DNA from 2 places in the Streptomyces sp. NPDC004732 genome. Region 1 is predicted to be linked to the other one. Evidence: riboswitches for the same ligand, from Rfam matches in the RefSeq annotation. Region 1 holds a riboswitch; the other holds the start of a gene.
What was found. Region 1 has a riboswitch for cobalamin ahead of metE (5-methyltetrahydropteroyltriglutamate--homocysteine S-methyltransferase). Riboswitches for the same ligand answer to the same signal wherever they lie in the genome.
Positions count from the first base shown of each region.

Region 2: linked by a shared signal. The riboswitch ahead of ABZV77_RS39375 (energy-coupling factor ABC transporter permease) and the one ahead of metE (5-methyltetrahydropteroyltriglutamate--homocysteine S-methyltransferase) in region 1 are both predicted to bind cobalamin.

Region 1 is NZ_JBEXJR010000001.1:831,412-839,826, reverse strand. It holds gene metE (5-methyltetrahydropteroyltriglutamate--homocysteine S-methyltransferase) at 1-1,315, opposite strand, end outside; cobalamin riboswitch at 1,479-1,703, opposite strand; gene ABZV77_RS03455 (acyltransferase family protein) at 1,750-2,823, opposite strand; gene ABZV77_RS03450 (PIG-L family deacetylase) at 2,823-4,604, opposite strand; gene ABZV77_RS03445 (alpha/beta hydrolase) at 5,079-5,984, shown strand; gene tsaD (tRNA (adenosine(37)-N6)-threonylcarbamoyltransferase complex transferase subunit TsaD) at 6,103-7,158, shown strand; gene ABZV77_RS03435 (GNAT family N-acetyltransferase) at 7,158-7,757, shown strand; gene ABZV77_RS03430 (carbon-nitrogen hydrolase) at 7,787-8,415, opposite strand, start outside.
Region 2 is NZ_JBEXJR010000021.1:16,326-24,740, reverse strand. It holds gene ABZV77_RS39390 (DUF3048 domain-containing protein) at 1-309, opposite strand, end outside; gene ABZV77_RS39385 (PTS sugar transporter subunit IIA) at 512-1,288, shown strand; gene ABZV77_RS39380 (PTS ascorbate transporter subunit IIC) at 1,346-2,920, shown strand; cobalamin riboswitch at 3,091-3,275, shown strand; gene ABZV77_RS39375 (energy-coupling factor ABC transporter permease) at 3,305-4,051, shown strand; gene ABZV77_RS39370 (energy-coupling factor ABC transporter substrate-binding protein) at 4,051-4,419, shown strand; gene cbiQ (cobalt ECF transporter T component CbiQ) at 4,426-5,175, shown strand; gene ABZV77_RS39360 (ATP-binding cassette domain-containing protein) at 5,172-6,062, shown strand; gene ABZV77_RS39355 (dienelactone hydrolase family protein) at 6,080-6,829, opposite strand; gene ABZV77_RS39350 (endo alpha-1,4 polygalactosaminidase) at 6,863-7,816, opposite strand; gene ABZV77_RS39345 (SGNH/GDSL hydrolase family protein) at 7,939-8,415, opposite strand, start outside.

The DNA.
Region 1 (8,415 bases):
GCAGGCCGAGGTGGGCGCGCTGGGCGGCGGTCCGCTCGGCGTAGGGCTGGGAGCGGCGCGCGTCGGCGTCGGTGACGGCACCGGCGCGGGCCCGGACGGCCGGGTCGTGGGTGATCGGCGATTCGGCGCGCGAGGCCAGGTCCGCCTTGTTGGCCGACAGTTCGGCCGTGATGGTGTCGGTGCCCTGGGCCAGCCCCTTGGCGAGCGTGGCCACCTCGTTCGTCTTCTGCCGGGCGAAGGCGAGCCAGCGCAGGATCTGCGGCTCGATGTCCCGTTCGAGGGCCGTGTCGATGGGGACGTGGAGGAGGGAGCAGGAGGTCGCCACGTCGACCCGCTCGGCGAGCCCGAGCAGCGTGCCGAGGGTGGTGAGGGACTTGGCCAGGTCGTTGATCCAGATGTTGCGGCCGTTGACGACACCGGCGACGAGCCGCTTGCCGGGCAGACCGCCGACCGCGGCGAGGGCGTCGAGGTTCGCGGCGGCGGCCTCGGTGAAGTCGAGGGCGAGGCCCTCGACCGGGGCCTTGGCGAGCACCGGGAGGGCGTCGCCGAGCCGGTCGAAGTACGAGGCGACGAGGAGCTTGGAGCGGTCGGTGAGGGCGCCGAGGTCGCGGTAGGCGCGCTCGGCCGCGTTCAGCTCGGCCGGGGTGCGGTCCTGGACGAGGGCCGGTTCGTCGAGCTGGACCCATTCGGCGCCCGCCGCGCGCAGGTCGGCGAGCACCTCTGCGTACACCGGAAGGAGGCGGTCGAGGAGGGTCAGCGGGTCGAAGTCGGCGGCCACCCCGGGGGCGGGCTTGGCGAGCAGGAGGTAGGTGACCGGGCCGACGAGCACGGGCCGCGCCGTCAGGCCCAGCGCCTGGGCCTCCTTGAACTCGGTGACCTGCTTGGTGGAGTCGGCGGTGAACACCGTGCCGGGACCCAGCTCGGGCACCAGGTAGTGGTAGTTGGTGTCGAACCACTTCGTCATCTCCAGCGGCGCCACGTCCTGCGTGCCGCGCGCCATGGCGAAGAACCCGTCGAGCGCGTCCGCGTCGACCGCGGCGCGGTGGCGCTCGGGGACGGCGCCGACCATGACGGTGGTGTCCAGGACGTGGTCGTAGTACGAGAAGTCGCCGGTGGGGACTTCGCCGATGCCCGCGTCGGAGAGTTCCTGCCAGTTGGCGCGGCGGAGGTCGGCGGCGGTGCTCCGGAGGGCGTCGGCGGTGACGCGGCCCTTCCAGTAGCCCTCGATGGCCTTCTTGAGCTCGCGGTTGCGGCCCTGGCGGGGGTAGCCGTACACGGTGGCCCGTGCTGCCGCGGCTGCGGTCTTGGTGGTCACGGAGATCTCCTTCGAGAGACGTATCCCGGGGATCCCGGAGACCTGCGTGGCCAAGAAGGAGTGACATACCGGCGGGTACCGTCTCGCGCGGCAAGGCGCGGTCATCCGCTCGCTATGTACGCCGACCCGCCCTCGAGGTCACCGGAATATCCGCGCACGAATGGCTCGGGCACGGACAGCGGGCAGGTCTTCGGACTCGCGGGCGCATCCTCCCGGGGGAGGACACCTACTGGCCGTCGCTTCCCAGGTCCCGTTCGTCGGGGCCCAGTGCGTGATGACGGCGGTCGTTCCCACTCACCGCTGCGGGGCAGTCCCGGATTCCCACCGGGTTCCCTCTTGCGACGCTCCCGTCTGGCGGACGGGGCGAACCAGCTGCGCCGATCACCCTACGGGGTGGCGGTGGAGCAGTGCTAGGGCCGCCGGATTCCGGAAGGTCACTTCGAACGCTCGTCCACCGGCACGGCGCCACGCGGCAGCCGGGGCTCCACCAGCGGACGGAACAGCTTCCGCACCGGCGGAGTCGACAGCAGGAACACCGTGGTGACGACGCCGAGGGTGAGGAGGACCTGGCCGACCGCGCCCAGGTCCTTCAGGACCGGATACAGGCCCGCCGCCTCGCCCGCGCGGATCAGCAGGCCGTGCAGGAGGTACGGGTACATCGTGGCGGCGCCGAGAGCGGTGAAGGGCGTGCGGCGTCGGGGCACACAGGCGAAGAACGCGGCGACCAGCACCGCGCTGAGCGCGAAGATGCCGACGCGCACGGCGAGGTACTGCGGCCAGCTGATGTCGAGCTCCGTGTAGCCGACGTCCATGGACAACCAGTGCTCGTCGGGCGCGGGCATCCACAGATACGCCGCGACCACGGCGCAGACCAGCGCCACCACGCCACAGCGGCGGGCCGCCTTCGTGCGCAGGAGGGCGAAGTGCTCCGGGCGCAGGTTCATGCCGAGGACGAACCAGGGCAGGAACATCAGCACGCGCGGCAGCGCCAGGTCGTAACCCATCGTCGTGAGACCGGCCGCGAGGGAGACCACCACGGCGATCGGCACCGGGTGGCGGACCGCCCGCCACAGGGGTGTGCTCAGCCGCCAGAGGAACAGGGCGACGAGGAACCAGCAGAGGTAGGTGGGTTCCGTGGGGGTGAAGGTGTACGGCTCGCCCCGCACCGCGCTGTACGTGGCGGAGTACGCCGCCTCGAACAGGAGGTAGGGGATCAGCACCCCTTCGATCAGTTTGCGCACCTGGTCGGGGCGGCCGGTGAAGCGCTGCGAGAAGTAGCCGCACAACAGGATGAACGCCGGCATGTGGAAGGCGTAGACCACGGTGTGGACCGCCTGCAGCGTGTGCGTGCCGGAGACGATCTGTTCCCAGGAGTGGCCGAGGGCGACCAGCACGATCAGGAGGAACTTCGCGTTGTCGAAGAACGGATCGCGCGAGTCGAGCGGCTTCCGGGTGTTCTGGGGGGTGTTCTGGTTGGTACGCAGGCGTGTGGGGGTCGGCATCCGCATCAGGCCTTCGACCTCCCTGCCGTCGGAGACTCCACCGGCTGCCAGGGAGCCAGACGACCTCCTCCACGTCTGGCATGGGTCCAGTACAGGCGGCTGTCGAGGCCGAGCATGGTGAGCACGACGCCGCCCGACGCCAGCGGAGCGCTCGACGGCGCGCCCGCCGGGAGTACCCCGGTGTGGTTCCACTGCGGCCGGTTCCTTGCGACGCCCGACGTGCCCCAGGCCGTGGCGACATCGCCCGTGGCCGTCCGGGCCGCGAGCAGGACACCGCCCCAGTCGTCCGCGGTGACGCTCACCGGGCCGTAGCCGCCCGCCCCGCCCAGATCGGTGGCGGCCACCGACGTGTGCGCGGTGGAGGACGACCGGCGCGCCCGGCCCGGCTCCGCCGTGAAGGGCGTGAGGCTGTCCGCGTGCAGGCGGGCGGAGCCCACGTCCCCGGAGGCGGGGATGCGGTAGAAGACCCGGACGCCGTCGTCGTCGGGCCGGACGGTCAACGGCAACGTGGTCGCCGGAAGGCCGGTGGCCAGCGGGCCGCGCACGTCCGCGCCCGGCTCGTCCTGGATCCAGGCCAGGACGCTGTGCGGGGTCGCGGCAAGGAAGTAGGCGCGTCCGGCGCGGTCCTTGGCGGCGACCGGATCGCTGTGCACGGCCTCACCGCCCAGGCCGCGCCAGGGAGTCCACGTGCCGTCGGACCGCTGGACGCGCGCGGTCAGCCGGCGGCTGCTGTCGCGCACGAACACGGACATCGTGCCGTCGTCGTGCGCCACGACCGCGGGCGCACTGATGTCGTTCGTACCGACCTCGCCGGACAGCTCGGGGCTGTCCAGCGACTGCCAGGGGCCGAAGGGCTTGCCCGGGGCCTGCTGGGCGATAAATCCCACTTCCTTGCGGTATGCGGCGGGCTGGTCACCGAACAGCGTACGGGTACCGAAGACGGCGATACGTCCGTCGGGCAGCGCCACCGGCCGCACGCCCGTGTCGATTCCGGTCTCCGCCCGGAACACGGGCCCCTTCCACCGGCTCGCGCTCCACCGCCCGCCCTTGCCGCCAGGCCGGTGCCAGTGCGCGATCCGGCCGTCCAGCACGGCGAAGGCCCACAGGCTGTCGTCCTTGCCCGCGAGCAGCCAGTCGGCGCCGGTCTCACCGGCGTGGTGGATGCTGTGCGACCAGCGGGGCTTGGGGCTCGCGGCGACCTTGAGGTCACCGCAGCCCGCAGAGTCCTTGCAGGTGTCCTGCGGGGCGTCTCCCCAGGAGTACGTTTCGAGCGTGCGGGCCTTGGACGTGCCGGACGCGGGGTCGAGCGCCTGCTGGACGAACCGGGCGCCGAAGCGGTGGTCCTGGTGGTCGGAGCACTTGAGGTTGCGGTCCAGACGGCCCGGCGTCGGGTTCTGCATCCGGACCTGCGTCGGCCGGAACCGCTCCAGATAGCCGGTCACCGTCCGGATCGGCTGTTCCTCGGTGTACGAGAAGTCGCGGGTGACCGGACCCTCGTGCGCCAGCTGCGAGCCGAGCACGCCGACCCGGCCGTCCCAGAGCCCGTGCAGGCTGTGCGGCCGGTCACCGGCGATGCTGCCCGCCTCGTGCAGCAGCGTCCACACCAGGTTGATGTGGGGATACCCCTGCAACGTGTCGAGCTCCGCCTGCCCGCCGCCCGCCGTCGGGATGACGGAGCGCCGCCAGGGGTGCTCCGGCCGTCCCGTGACCATCTCGGCGTAGGCGGCGCGAATGCCGTTCTGCCGCGCTTTGGCGTACTTGCGCTCGTCGCGCGCGGGTCGGGGCATGCCCCGGAACGTGCCCTTCCTGGGGGCGTTCACGCCGTTGGACTCGCCGGACGTCAGATAGATCGTCGTCGGGGTGGGCGATGATCTGCAGGACCGATTCCTCGGTCCTGGGCTGCGGCCCTGAGGTCGCCCACGTACCCGTGGGGCCCGCCGTGCTCATGTCCGGTGACTGATGCGGGGTGACGGGCACGTCGCCGCCGTCACCCTTCGAGCGGACGACCATGCCTATGCCGATGCCTGCGGGCGCCACGACACCCAGCACGGTGGCCGTGAGGACATTGCGACGGGTTGCGCGCGCGAGAATGCGCTTTTCGGGGGGCATGGGTGGGCTTGCCTATCTGCATCCGACGTACCGGCCACTCGGCCAGCAGCTGCGGCTGGTGGCTCCTTGATCACGGGGGAAGATGACCTGCGAAAGCGGCGGGTTGTCCTCAGTGATCTTCCTCACGGCGCCGGGCGGGTAGCTTCTCCGCGGTGACGTGGACAGAGAAGCGGGGCCTCGCGCCGATGACCGACGGGGCGCAGTTGCGGTGGACGGCGCTGGAAGGCGGCGGGCGGGACGCAGGTCGGGGCGGCGGGCGGGGTGGTGGGCGGCCGACGCCTGTGGTCCTGCTGCACGGTGGCCCCGGGTTGCCCGATTACCTGGGTGAAGTCGCCGCCATGGTCGCGGACTTGGCGCCCGTGTACCGGTACGACCAGCGCGGGACGGGCCGTTCGCCGTGGCGCGGGCGCCACACCCTCGCCCGGCACGTCGGCGATCTCGCCGAGCTCCTCGACGCGTGGGACGCGCCCCGGGCCGTGCTGATCGGGCACTCCTACGGCGCCGACCTGGCCGCCCGGTTCTGCCTCGCCCACTCGGACCGGGTGGCCGCGGCGCTGCTGATGTGCGGGCCGTTCGTCGGTGACTGGCGTGCCGGGGACCGGGCGGAACGGGGGCGCCGCACGACCCCGGCGCAGCAGGAACGGCTCCGCGTACTGGAGGAGATGCCGCGCCGCACGGAGGAGCAGGAGGTCGAGCTGCTCACCCTGGCCTGGTTCACCGACCACGCCGACGTCGAACGCGGCCGGCAGTGGGCGGCCGAGGGTGCCCGTCGGCGGCGTCCGGTCAATTGGACCATGAACGCCGAACTCGGCGAGGAGGGGCGTGCGGACCCCCTCGACGGACATCTGGACGAGCTGCGCGAGCGGCTGCCCGCGCGGACGGAGCTTCTCGGTGGTGCCGACGACCCCCGCCCGGTCTCGGCGCTCGACACGCTGGCGCGCTCGCTCGACGTTCCGCTGACCCGGGTCGAAGGCGCCGGTCATGAACCGTGGCTGGAGCGGCCCGACGCTGTGCGCGCGCACCTGCGGGGTTTCGTGCGGGGTGCGGTCGGCGCGTAGGGGTGCGGTCGGCGCGTAGGGGATGAGGAAGGGCCGGGTGGATCTGACCCGGCGCTCCTATTGCACATATATTGCAAGTGCATGAGTTGTGCAGAAGGAGCGTGCAGTGAGCAAACCTGTGGTGCTGGGGATCGAGTCGTCCTGCGACGAGACCGGCGCGGGAATCGTGCGGGACGGGAAGCTGCTCGCGCACGTGGTGGCGTCGAGCATGGACGAGCACGCGCGGTTCGGCGGCGTGGTGCCGGAGATCGCCGCCCGCGCGCACCTGCACGCCTTCAACCCGGTCGTCCGGCAGGCCCTCGACGAGGCCGGTCTGCGACTCGGTCAGATCGACGCCGTCGCCGTCACGACCGGCCCCGGCCTGTCCGGAGCCCTGCAAGTGGGGCTGGCCGGTGCCAAGACCCTGGCCTACGCGGCCGGGGTCCCGCTGTACGGGGTGCACCACCTGGCCGGGCACGTCGCCGCCGACACGCTGGAGCACGGCCCGCTGCCCGACCCCTGCGTGGTGCTGATCGTCTCCGGCGGGCACACCTCGCTGCTCCTGGTGCGGGACCTGGTGCGCGAGCCGATCCTGCACCTGGGGGACACGCTCGACGACGCGGCGGGCGAGTGCTTCGACAAGGTCGCCCGGATCCTGGGGCTGCCCTATCCGGGCGGGCCCGCGATCGACCGTGCGGCGCGGGACGGGGATCCGCGGGCGGTGGCGTTCCCGCGACCGCTGACGCGCCCGGGAGACGATCCGTACGCCTTCTCCTTCTCCGGGCTCAAGACGGCCGCCGCACGGTGGGCCGAGCAGCATCGTCTCCGGGGCGAGGAGCCATCGGTGGCCGACGGGGCCGCCGCGCTGCAGGAGGCCGTCGCGGACGTGCTGACCCGCAAGGCGCTCGCGGCCTGTCGCGCGTACGACGTGAAGACGCTGGTCGTGGTCGGCGGCGTGGCGGCGAACTCGCGGGTGCGCGGCCTGGCCGAGCAGCGGTGCGCGGCCGCGGGGATCGAACTGCGGGTGCCGCCCATGACGTTGTGCACCGACAACGGCGCGATGATCGCGGCCGTCGGCGACCTGCTGGTGCGCTCCGGGGCCGAGCCCGCGCCGCTCAACGTGTCGATCGACCCGTCCGCGCCGCTCGACTACGCCTCGCTCACTCCGGTGCCCTCTGTCGGCAGGGCCGCCTGATGGCCACCGTCATCGAAGCCGTCTCCGGAAGCCGTCTGCTGTCGTACGCGGAAGGCATCCGCACGGCGTACGTGGACGCGTTCGGAGGCGCCCCCTGGGGGGAGGGGCCCGAGCACGCCGACGGCTACCTGCGGCGGCTTGCGGAGGACGTGCACCGGCCGGGGTTCACCGCCGCGCTCGCGCTGGACGGGGACAGAGAAGGGGGCGCGGGCGACGGGGAGGCCGTCCTCGGCTGGGCCACCGCCTGGACGACTCCGCGGCCCTTCCCCACCAGCCGCTGCTACCCGCAGATCTCGGCCGCCCTCGGCGAGGACCGCACGGCCGCGTGGCTGTGCGGCGCCCGCGAGGTGGACGAGCTGGCGGTCGCCTCCCGGGCCAGGGGCACCGGCGCGGGCTCCGGGCTGCTGGACGCGGTGACCAGGGACCGAGCCGACGGCCGCTGCTGGCTGCTGACCTCGGTGGCGGCCGGAGCGGCCCGCACCTTCTACGAGCGGGCGGGCTGGACACCGGTCACCCATCCCGCCGCCGGAGGCGCGGGTCTCGCGGCCTACCTCGGCCCACGGCACCCGGCCGGTGCCGCCGCGCCCCGTCCCCTCTGACCTTCTCCGACCTCCTCCGGCCTCCCGCCTCAGCGCTCGACGGTGAGCGGCGCGTACGCGTCGGGGCGGCGGGTCGCGAGGAACGGGAAGAGCTCCAGCCAGTCGCGGCGGGCGTCGAGATCGAGATCGGCGACCAGTACGGCGGGCTCGTCGCGCGGGGCCTGCGCCAGGACCCGCCCGTAGGGGTCGACGATGAATGAACTCCCGTAGAAGGTCAGCCCGTTCTCCGACCCGATCCGGTTGGGCACCACCATGAACGTCGCGTTGGCGATCGCGTTGCCGGTGATGACCTTCTGCCAGATCGGCTGGGTGTCGAAGCCGGGGTGGCCGGGCTCGGAGCCGATGGCGGTCGGGTAGACGAGGACGTCGGCCCCGGCCAGCGAGTAGGCGCGGGCCACCTCCGGGAACCACTGGTCCCAGCAGGTGGGAAGGCCGAACCGCGCCTCGTCGACCTGCACCAGCGGGAAGGCGTCCGCACCGGCCGGGCCCTGCCGGAACCAGTGGTCCTCGTAGTAGCCCTCCGAGACCGGGATGTGCGTCTTGCGGGTCCGCTGGGCGAGGCTGCCGTCCGGGGCGACGAGGATCGCGGTGTTGTAGCCGAGCCCGTCGTCCTCGCCGCCGGGTGCCGGAGCCCGCTCGTACAGCGAGGCGTGCACGT
Region 2 (8,415 bases), on a different contig from region 1:
GGAGTACACGCCCATCAGGCGGCTCATCCCGCCCTCGACCTTCTCCACGTACACGATGTCCGCCCGGTCGAGACCGGTGTGCGGCCGGGCCCGGCGCGCGTTGTCGAACTTCACGGCGAGGACCGGGTTCTGCCGTGCGGACTGCCCGGTGAAGGGCGAGGTGCTCCGGGGAGCGGGGGCGTCCTCGGAGGCGGGGGCGCTCGCGTAGGAGGGCGCGCCCACGGTGAGCGAGGCCGTGGCGACCAGCGCGAGCACTTTCGCGCCGATCCGGGTGCGGCGGGTGGCCCGGACTGTCGTTGCTGCCTTCAAGGCGACTCCATTCGTGGCGGTGCGGCCGCCGCAGGGTCCGTGGCGGTGCAGCCGCAGATGTACCTCCCGCGGCGGTGGGGCCAATCACCCCTGGGCCATCCACCCTCGCCAGGTCACTCTTTCCGGGGGCGCCCCAGCGTGGCTCCGCCCCGAACGGCGCTGCGGACGTGCCGGGCCGCGCGCGTCGGAGAGAATCATGGGCATGGCAGCGCTGAACGAGATCCTCCCCGTGGCAGCCGTGCTCCTCGACGCGCCGGCGGCCGACTGGCGCGAAGCCGTCCGCCGCGCCGGTGACCTGATGGTCGCGACGGGCGCCGCCACGGACACGTACACCGCGGAGATGATCGAGAACGTCCAGGAGAACGGGCCCTACATCGTCATCGCGCCCGGCCTTGCGTTCGCACACGCCCGCCCCTCGCCCGCCGTGCTGCGCACCAGCATGTCCTGGGTGCGGCTCGCGGCCCCCGTCGAGTTCGGCCACGAGGCGAACGACCCCGTCGAACTGGTCGTCGGCCTAGCCGCCAGGGACGCCTCCGAACACACCGCCGCGATGGGCGCGCTCGCCCGGCTGCTCGCCGATCCCGACACGGCACGCGCCCTGCGCGAGGCACCCACCCCGCAGGACGTGCACGCCATCCTCGGCGGCGGGGGAGCGCCCGCGGAGCCGCGCAAGGAGGCCGCGCGCGGCGGGGACCTGCACAAGATCCTGACCGTCTGCGGCAACGGCGTCGGCACCAGCCTGTTCCTCAAGCAGACCGTCGAGGGGGTCCTGGACCGCTGGGGATGGGACCGGTACGTCACCGTCGAGGCGACGGACACCATCTCGGCCAAGGGCAAGGCGAACGAGGCCGTCGCCATCCTCACCTCGCGGGAGATCGCCAGGACCCTCGGTGACGTGGGCGTCCCGGTGAAGGTCGTCGAGGACTTCACCAGCGCGACGGAGGCCGACCGGGTGCTCAGGGACACCTACGACGTCTGATCTGAGGCCCACGGACCCGAGAGAACCGAGAGACCGGGCAAGGAGAAAGAACCCACCATGGACTGGCTCGTGTCGACCGCCGAGTTTCTCGTCAACGAGATCCTCAGCCAACCCGCCTACCTCATCGGCCTCATCACGGCCGCGGGCCTGATCGCGCTGAAGAAGTCCGCCGGGCAGATCGTCGGCGGAGCCATCAAGGCGACGCTCGGCTTCCTGCTGATCGGGGCGGGCGCCACCCTCGTCGTCGGCGCGCTCGCCCCGCTCGGCGAGATGATCCAGGGCTCCACCGGGGCACACGGCGTGATCCCCACCAACGAGGCGATCGTCGGCATCGCCCAGGAGCAGTACGGCGCCCGCGTCGCCTGGCTGATGATCCTCGGCTTCGCCATCAGCCTGCTGCTCGCCCGCTTCACCCCACTGCGCTATGTCTTCCTGACGGGCCACCACATGCTGTTCATGGCGACCCTGCTGACGATGGTCCTGGCCATCGCGGGCCAGTCGTCATGGGTCGTGGTCGTCGTCGGCGGTGTCCTGCTCGGCATCCTGCTGGTCGCCATGCCCGCCTTCGCGCACCCCTGGACCAAGCGCGTCACCGGCAACGACAGCGTCGCCATCGGCCACTTCGGCACGGCCGGGTACATCGCGGCGGGCGCCACGGGGCAGCTGGTCGGCCGTCGCAGCCGCAGCACCGAGGAGATGGACCTCCCCGAAGGGCTGCGCTTCCTGCGTGACTCCATGGTCGCGACCGCGCTGTCCATGGTGCTGATCTACCTGATCATGTCGCTGGTCTTCCTCGGGAAGGTGGGCAAGGAAGAGGCGTTCAAGGCCTTCGGCGAGAACGGCGCGGCGGGCGCGGGCGGCGTCGGCGACTACGTCATGCAGTCCGTCATGCAGGGCCTCCAGTTCGGCATCGCCGTCGCCGTGATCCTCTTCGGCGTCCGCACGATCCTCGGCGAACTCGTCCCGGCCTTCCAGGGCATCGCCAGGAAACTGGTGCCCGGCGCGGTGCCCTCCCTCGACGCGCCCATCGTCTTCCCCTACGCACAGAACGCCGTCCTCATCGGCTTCATCTCCAGCTTCGTCGGCGGCCTCGTCAGCCTCGGCCTGCTCGCCTGGATCTTCCACCCGGCCTTCGGACTCGCCCTCGTCCTGCCAGGACTGGTCCCGCACTTCTTCACCGGCGGCGCGGCCGGGGTCTACGGCAACGCGACCGGCGGCCGCCGCGGCGCGGCGCTCGGCGCCTTCGTCAACGGCGTCATCATCACCTTCCTGCCCGCGCTGCTCCTGAAGGTCCTGGGCGCCTTCGGGGAGGAGAACACCACCTTCGGGGACGCCGACTTCGGCTGGTTCGGCACACTCGTCGGCTATGCGGCCAAGACGGGGGAGACCGGCGGGGTCGTCCTGATGCTGCTGATCGGCGTGGCCGTCCTCCTCGGCGCGATCGTCGTACAGAAGCGCGTCGTGGAGACCGGCTGGGACCCCGGCGCCCGCCGTGACGCACTGCTGCCGCCGGACCCGGACCGCGCCGCGGAGAAGGTTCCGGCCGCCGCCGGATCCCCCGTCGCGTATGCGAAGATCGCACCCCCGCGCGGAGCGCCGAAGCCGCCCCCGCCGCCGGACGCCCGGACCTGACGGCTCCAGACCCGCTTCTGCGCCCCCTGTGCGCCCCCCTTCCGCGTCCGCTCCCCACCGCCTGCCACTTCCGCACACAGCCTCTGAACAGGGGCGCACGCGGTGGTATGCGCGCTCGCGCGTGCCACCGGCGCAACGAGCCCGCAAGTTGTCAGCACGTCCGTTGCGCACTAATGTCGCCACGCCTTGGTGAACGGGAAATCCGGTGTGATGCCGGTGCGGCCCTCGCCACTGTGATCGGGAAGTCCGGCTCCAGCCCTCGCGGCAGCCACTGGGTACTCACGTGCCCGGGAAGGCGGAGTCCGGTCGGTACGACCCGTCAGCCAGGAGACCGGCCAAGGCGCGTTGTCCATCCACGAGGTGCTGGAGAGGGTCTGCCGAGCCATGCACATAGCCGAGGGTTTCCTCCCACCGGCGCACGCGATCGCCTGGGGCGTAGCGTCCGCGCCGTTCGTCGTACACGGAGTCCGCTCCCTGACCCGTGAAGTCAAGGAACACCCGGAGAGCACCCTGCTCCTCGGCGCCTCCGGAGCCTTCACGTTCGTCCTTTCCGCCCTGAAGATCCCTTCCGTGACGGGCAGTTGCTCGCACCCGACGGGAACCGGACTCGGGGCGATCCTGTTCCGACCACCGATCATGACGGTGCTCGGCACCATCACCCTGCTCTTCCAGGCGCTGCTGCTCGCCCACGGCGGGCTCACCACCCTGGGCGCCAACGTGTTCTCCATGGCGATCGTCGGGCCCTGGGCGGGATACGCGGTCTACCGGCTCCTCAAGCGGTACGACGTGCCGCTCATGGTCGCCGTGTTCTTCGGCGCGTTCGTCGCCGACCTGTCCACGTACTGCGTCACCAGCGTCCAGCTGGCCCTGGCGTTCCCCGACCCCAGCAGCGGCTTCCTCGGCGCCCTGGGCAAGTTCGGCGGCATCTTCGCCGTCACGCAGATTCCGCTTGCGGTCAGCGAAGGACTGCTCACCGTCCTGGTGATGCGGCTCCTCGTGCAGTCGAGCAAGGGCGAACTCACGCGCCTCGGCGTGCTGCTGCAGCGCAAGCAGACGGACGTGACGACCAAGTCGACCGAGCCGACCAAGCCGACCGAGCCGACCGAGACACAGACGGGGGCCAGTGCCTGATGAGCCGCAACGCGAAGATCAACACCCTGCTGCTCCTCATCGTGGCCGCGCTCGCCGTGCTGCCGATCGCGCTGGGACTCGGCGACGACGAGGAGGAGCCGTTCGCCGGGGCCGACGCCCAGGCCGAGACGGCGATCACCGAGATCAAGCCGGACTACGAGCCGTGGTTCTCGCCGCTGTACGAACCCCCGTCCGGGGAGGTCGAGTCGGCGCTCTTCGCCCTGCAGGCCGCCCTCGGCGCGGGCGTCCTCGCCTACTACTTCGGGCTGCGCAAGGGCCGCAAGCAGGGCGCGGAACAGGCGCGTGCGGAGCGGGCGGCCGAGCCGGTCGACGCGGACGGTGCCCGGGCCGAGACCGAGCAGGTCTGACCCGGCGTGCTGCCCATCGACGCGGCGGCGCACAGCAGTCGCTGGCGCCGCCGGCACCCCGTGGACAAGGCCGTGCTCGGGCTCGGCCTCACGATCCTCGCCATCTCGCTGCCGCCCTGGCCGGGCGCCGTCCTGGTCCTGGCCGCCGCAGTCGTCCTGCTGCTCGGTCCCGCCGGTGTGCCGCCCCGCAAGCTGTGGCGCGCCTACCGGGTGCCGCTCGGCTTCTGTGTCACCGGCGCACTCACCCTGCTCGTCCAAGTCGGCGGCCCCGACGGGTTCGTGACCTTCGCGGAGGGCGGCCCGGCGCGGGCGGGCGGGCTGCTCCTGCGGACCTCCGCCGCCTCGCTGGGCGTGCTGCTGTTCGCCTTCACCACACCGATGTCGGACCTGCTGCCCCGCCTGGTGAAAGCGGGCGTGCCCGCACCGGTCGTGGACGTGGCACTCGTCACCTACCGGATGAGTTTCCTGCTCCTGGACTCCATGAGCCGCATCCGGCAGGCGCAGGCCGCCCGGCTCGGGCACACCACCCGCGCCGCCACCTGGCGCTCCCTCGCCGGTCTCGGCGCCACCGCGTTCGTGCGCGCCTTCGACCGGGCGAGCCGTCTGCAGGCCGGGCTCGCGGGCCGCGGCTACGACGGCACCCTGCGCGTCCTCGTGCCCGAGGCCCGCATCTCGCGCCCCTTCATCACGGCAGGCGCGGCACTTCTCGTGGGCCTGGTGGCCCTCACCCTCGTACTGGAAAGGTTCCTGCCATGAGTGAGCCGAGGGCTCTTCGCGAGCCGGACGCTCCCAGCGGACCGCGCGGGTCCGTGGTCGCCCTGCAAGCGGCGGCGTACGCGTACGAGGACGGGCCCACCGTGCTCAGCGGTCTGGACTTCGACGTCGTCGAGGGGCGCGCGCTCGCGCTCCTCGGGCGCAACGGCAGCGGCAAGACGACCCTGATGCGCCTGCTCAGCGGCGGTCTGCGCCCGGACCGCGGGAACTTGACCCTGGAGGGCACCCCCGTCACGTACGACCGCAAGGGCCTGACCCGGCTGCGGACCACCGTCCAGCTGGTCGTCCAGGACCCCGACGACCAGCTGTTCGCCGCCTCGGTCGAGCAGGACGTGTCCTTCGGCCCGCTCAACCTCGGCCTGCCCGACCCCGAGGTCCGCGCCCGGGTCGCCGAGGCGCTCGCCGCCCTCGACATCGTCGCGCTCGCCGACCGGCCCACCCACCTGCTCTCCTACGGCCAGCGGAAGCGGACGGCCATCGCCGGTGCCGTCGCGATGCGCCCCCGCGTCCTCATCCTCGACGAGCCGACCGCCGGGCTCGACCCCGACGGCCAGGAGCGCCTGCTCGCCACCCTGCAAGGGCTGCGGGACGCGGGCACGACCGTGGTGATGGCGACCCACGACGTGGACCTGGCCCTGCGCTGGGCCGACGACGCGGCGCTGCTCACCCCCTCCGGCGTACGGACCGGCCCGGTGACCGGGATGCTGGGGCAACGGGACCTCCTGGCGCAGGCGGGCCTGCACCTGCCGTGGGGGATCGCCGTCGGTGAGCTGCTCCGCGCGCACGGCCTGCCGACCGGAGCAGGTGAAGGGCCGCGCACGGCGGAGGAGTTGGCCGAGCTGGTGGCTGGGCCGAAGCCCGCGGGCTGACCGCCTGCGGGCGGGGCTCAGTTCTTGCCGAGGGTGCGGTCGAGCAGCGGGAGCAGCCGCTCCCAGTGGCGCCGCAGCGCCGCGGGGTCGAAGGCGTCGGTGTCGGACATGGTGAAGCCGTGGACGGTGCCGGGGTGGATCTCGGTGGTGTGGCCGACCCCCGCGGCGTCGAAGCCCTTGGCGAGCTCGCTGATCGCCTCGGGCGTCAAGTCCCCTTCGGCGAGGCCGAGGTGGACCTCCGCGGTGAGCTCGTGGACGAGCCGGTGCGGGCTGTCGGGCGCCTCGGTGACCAGGAAGCCGGGGTGGAATCCGGCGACGGCGGCCACCAGGCCGGGGTGGGCCGTGGCGGTGCGCATCGCCAGGGCGGCGCCCAGACAGTAGCCGATCGTGGCGACCGGTCCGGGTCCGACCTCGGGCTGGGCGGTGAGGAACTCGAGGTAGGCGTCGGCGTCGCGCAGGACGCGCTCGGTGGTGTGGGCCTCGACCAGGGGCATCGCCTGGGCGAAGACCGCGGGCCGCTCCTCCGTGCCGATGTGCGCGGGGAGTTCGAGTACCGGCGCCGGGCCGTGCCGGTAGTAGAGGTTGGGTACGAGCACGTAATACCCGTGCCCGGCGAGCTCGCGGGCCTTCTGCTCCAGCTCGGGCCGCAGGCCGAACGCGTCCGGGTACAGCAGCACTCCGGGGTGCCGCTCGCCGTCCTCGGGGAAGGCGGCGAAGGCGTCCGCGCTGCCGTCCGCGGTGGGAATCTGAACTGTTTTGGTGGGCAAGGAATTCCTTCCGGTCGATGCTGGTCGCTGGTGTCAGCAGTGCCGATACACGTGCCCGTCCTCGTCGGCGGGCAGGACGTCACGGTCGCGCAGGGTGATGGACAGCTTCTTGCCCCAGGTGCGGCAGGCGGTGTCGAAGTCCTTCGTCACGTACTCGATGTCGAAGACCTTCCCGTCGTACGCGGACGCGAAGTCGGGGCACTCCTTGTAGCGGGCGCACTCCTCGGTCACCGCGAAGTCGAAGCCGATCCGCTTGCGCTCGTCCAGGAGGTCGGTGGTGTTCTTCTGCGCGATGGCCAGGCCCTTGCTGTGGGCGCGCTGGGCGAGGAGCCGGGCGAAGGCGGCCGCGTCGTCGGTGGTGAGCAGGCCGTCGGAGCGCTCGTAGGAGTCGAGGTTGTCGGGCTCCACCGCGTCGAAGCCCGCCTCCGCGCAGCCGTCGATCCACTTCCCGACGATCTCGGCGAGCGCCTCGCGCTTCTTCCCGGTCGAGATGTCGAGCAGGGGCTCCTGCCAGTCCTCGTCGACGACAGTCCGCCCCTCGTCGTCGCGCAGGAGGAGGTCGCCGTGTTCGCGCTGCCACCAGCGCTTCGCCTTCTTGCCGGGCTGGGTCTGGAAGGCGTTGACGTAGCAGATGTTGTAGAGCCCGGGGGCGGGGTCGGCCGTGCGGTCGCGGGAGACGGCACGCACCTTGGCCGGGGGCGCGTACGGGCCGCCCAGCTGGTAGTCGAACTTCGCGTCGACGGGCGGCTGCCGGACGTCGTCCGCGCCGGATCCGGTGGATGCGCCTGATCCGGCGGAGGTGCCGGATCCCGCGGGGGTGTCGGATCCGGCGGTCGAGCACCCGACGAGGAGCGCCAGCAGCAGCGTGCCGCCCAGACCGGCCCGAAGGGCCCGGCCCCTCGGAGCGCCGCCGGTCGGCCGCGCCGAAGGGGTCTCATCGGTCCGCTCTGAGCGGTTGTTGCTGGTACGCCACTTGATCCCGTTCACCCGTCAAGGATCTCAGGCCTGGTGTGCGGCCTGTGCGGCGGGCGTCCGGTAAGGGCGGGTTCGGCGGTTAAGGGCGGGTCATGCGGTCATGCGGGTCGTGCGGGTCAAGCAGGTTGTGCGGGTCAGGACAGGTTCAAGGCCTTGGCCGTCTGCTCGGCCATCCCGGCCTCGCCGATGGCGTTGGGATGCACGGGGACGAAGTTCGTGCCGAAGAGGACCGGCTCGATCCAGCGCTGGCCCGCCGGGCGGCAGGCGTCGTGCGCGTCGGACGCGGCGGCCATGTCGACGAACGTCGTGCCGGTCTCCGCGGCGGCCTGCTGCGCGGCGCCGTTCAAGTGCGCCTGCAGATCGCGGAGGTAGGGCACGTCGCCTTCCGCGATGGGCATCTTGGCGAAGCAGCCGGGCTCGGCCTTCGCGGGGGTGATCCAGGGGTAGCCGAGGATCGCGACCTTCGCCTTCGGTGACTTCGCCTTGATCTGGCTCAGCGAGTTCTTGATCGCCGGGTACGTCGTCGCGTCGATCTGGTCCGTGAACTTGCTGCCGTAGAGGTCCTTGCAGGGGCTGCCCTTGCCGCCCGAGACGATGCCCGCGCTGCCGCA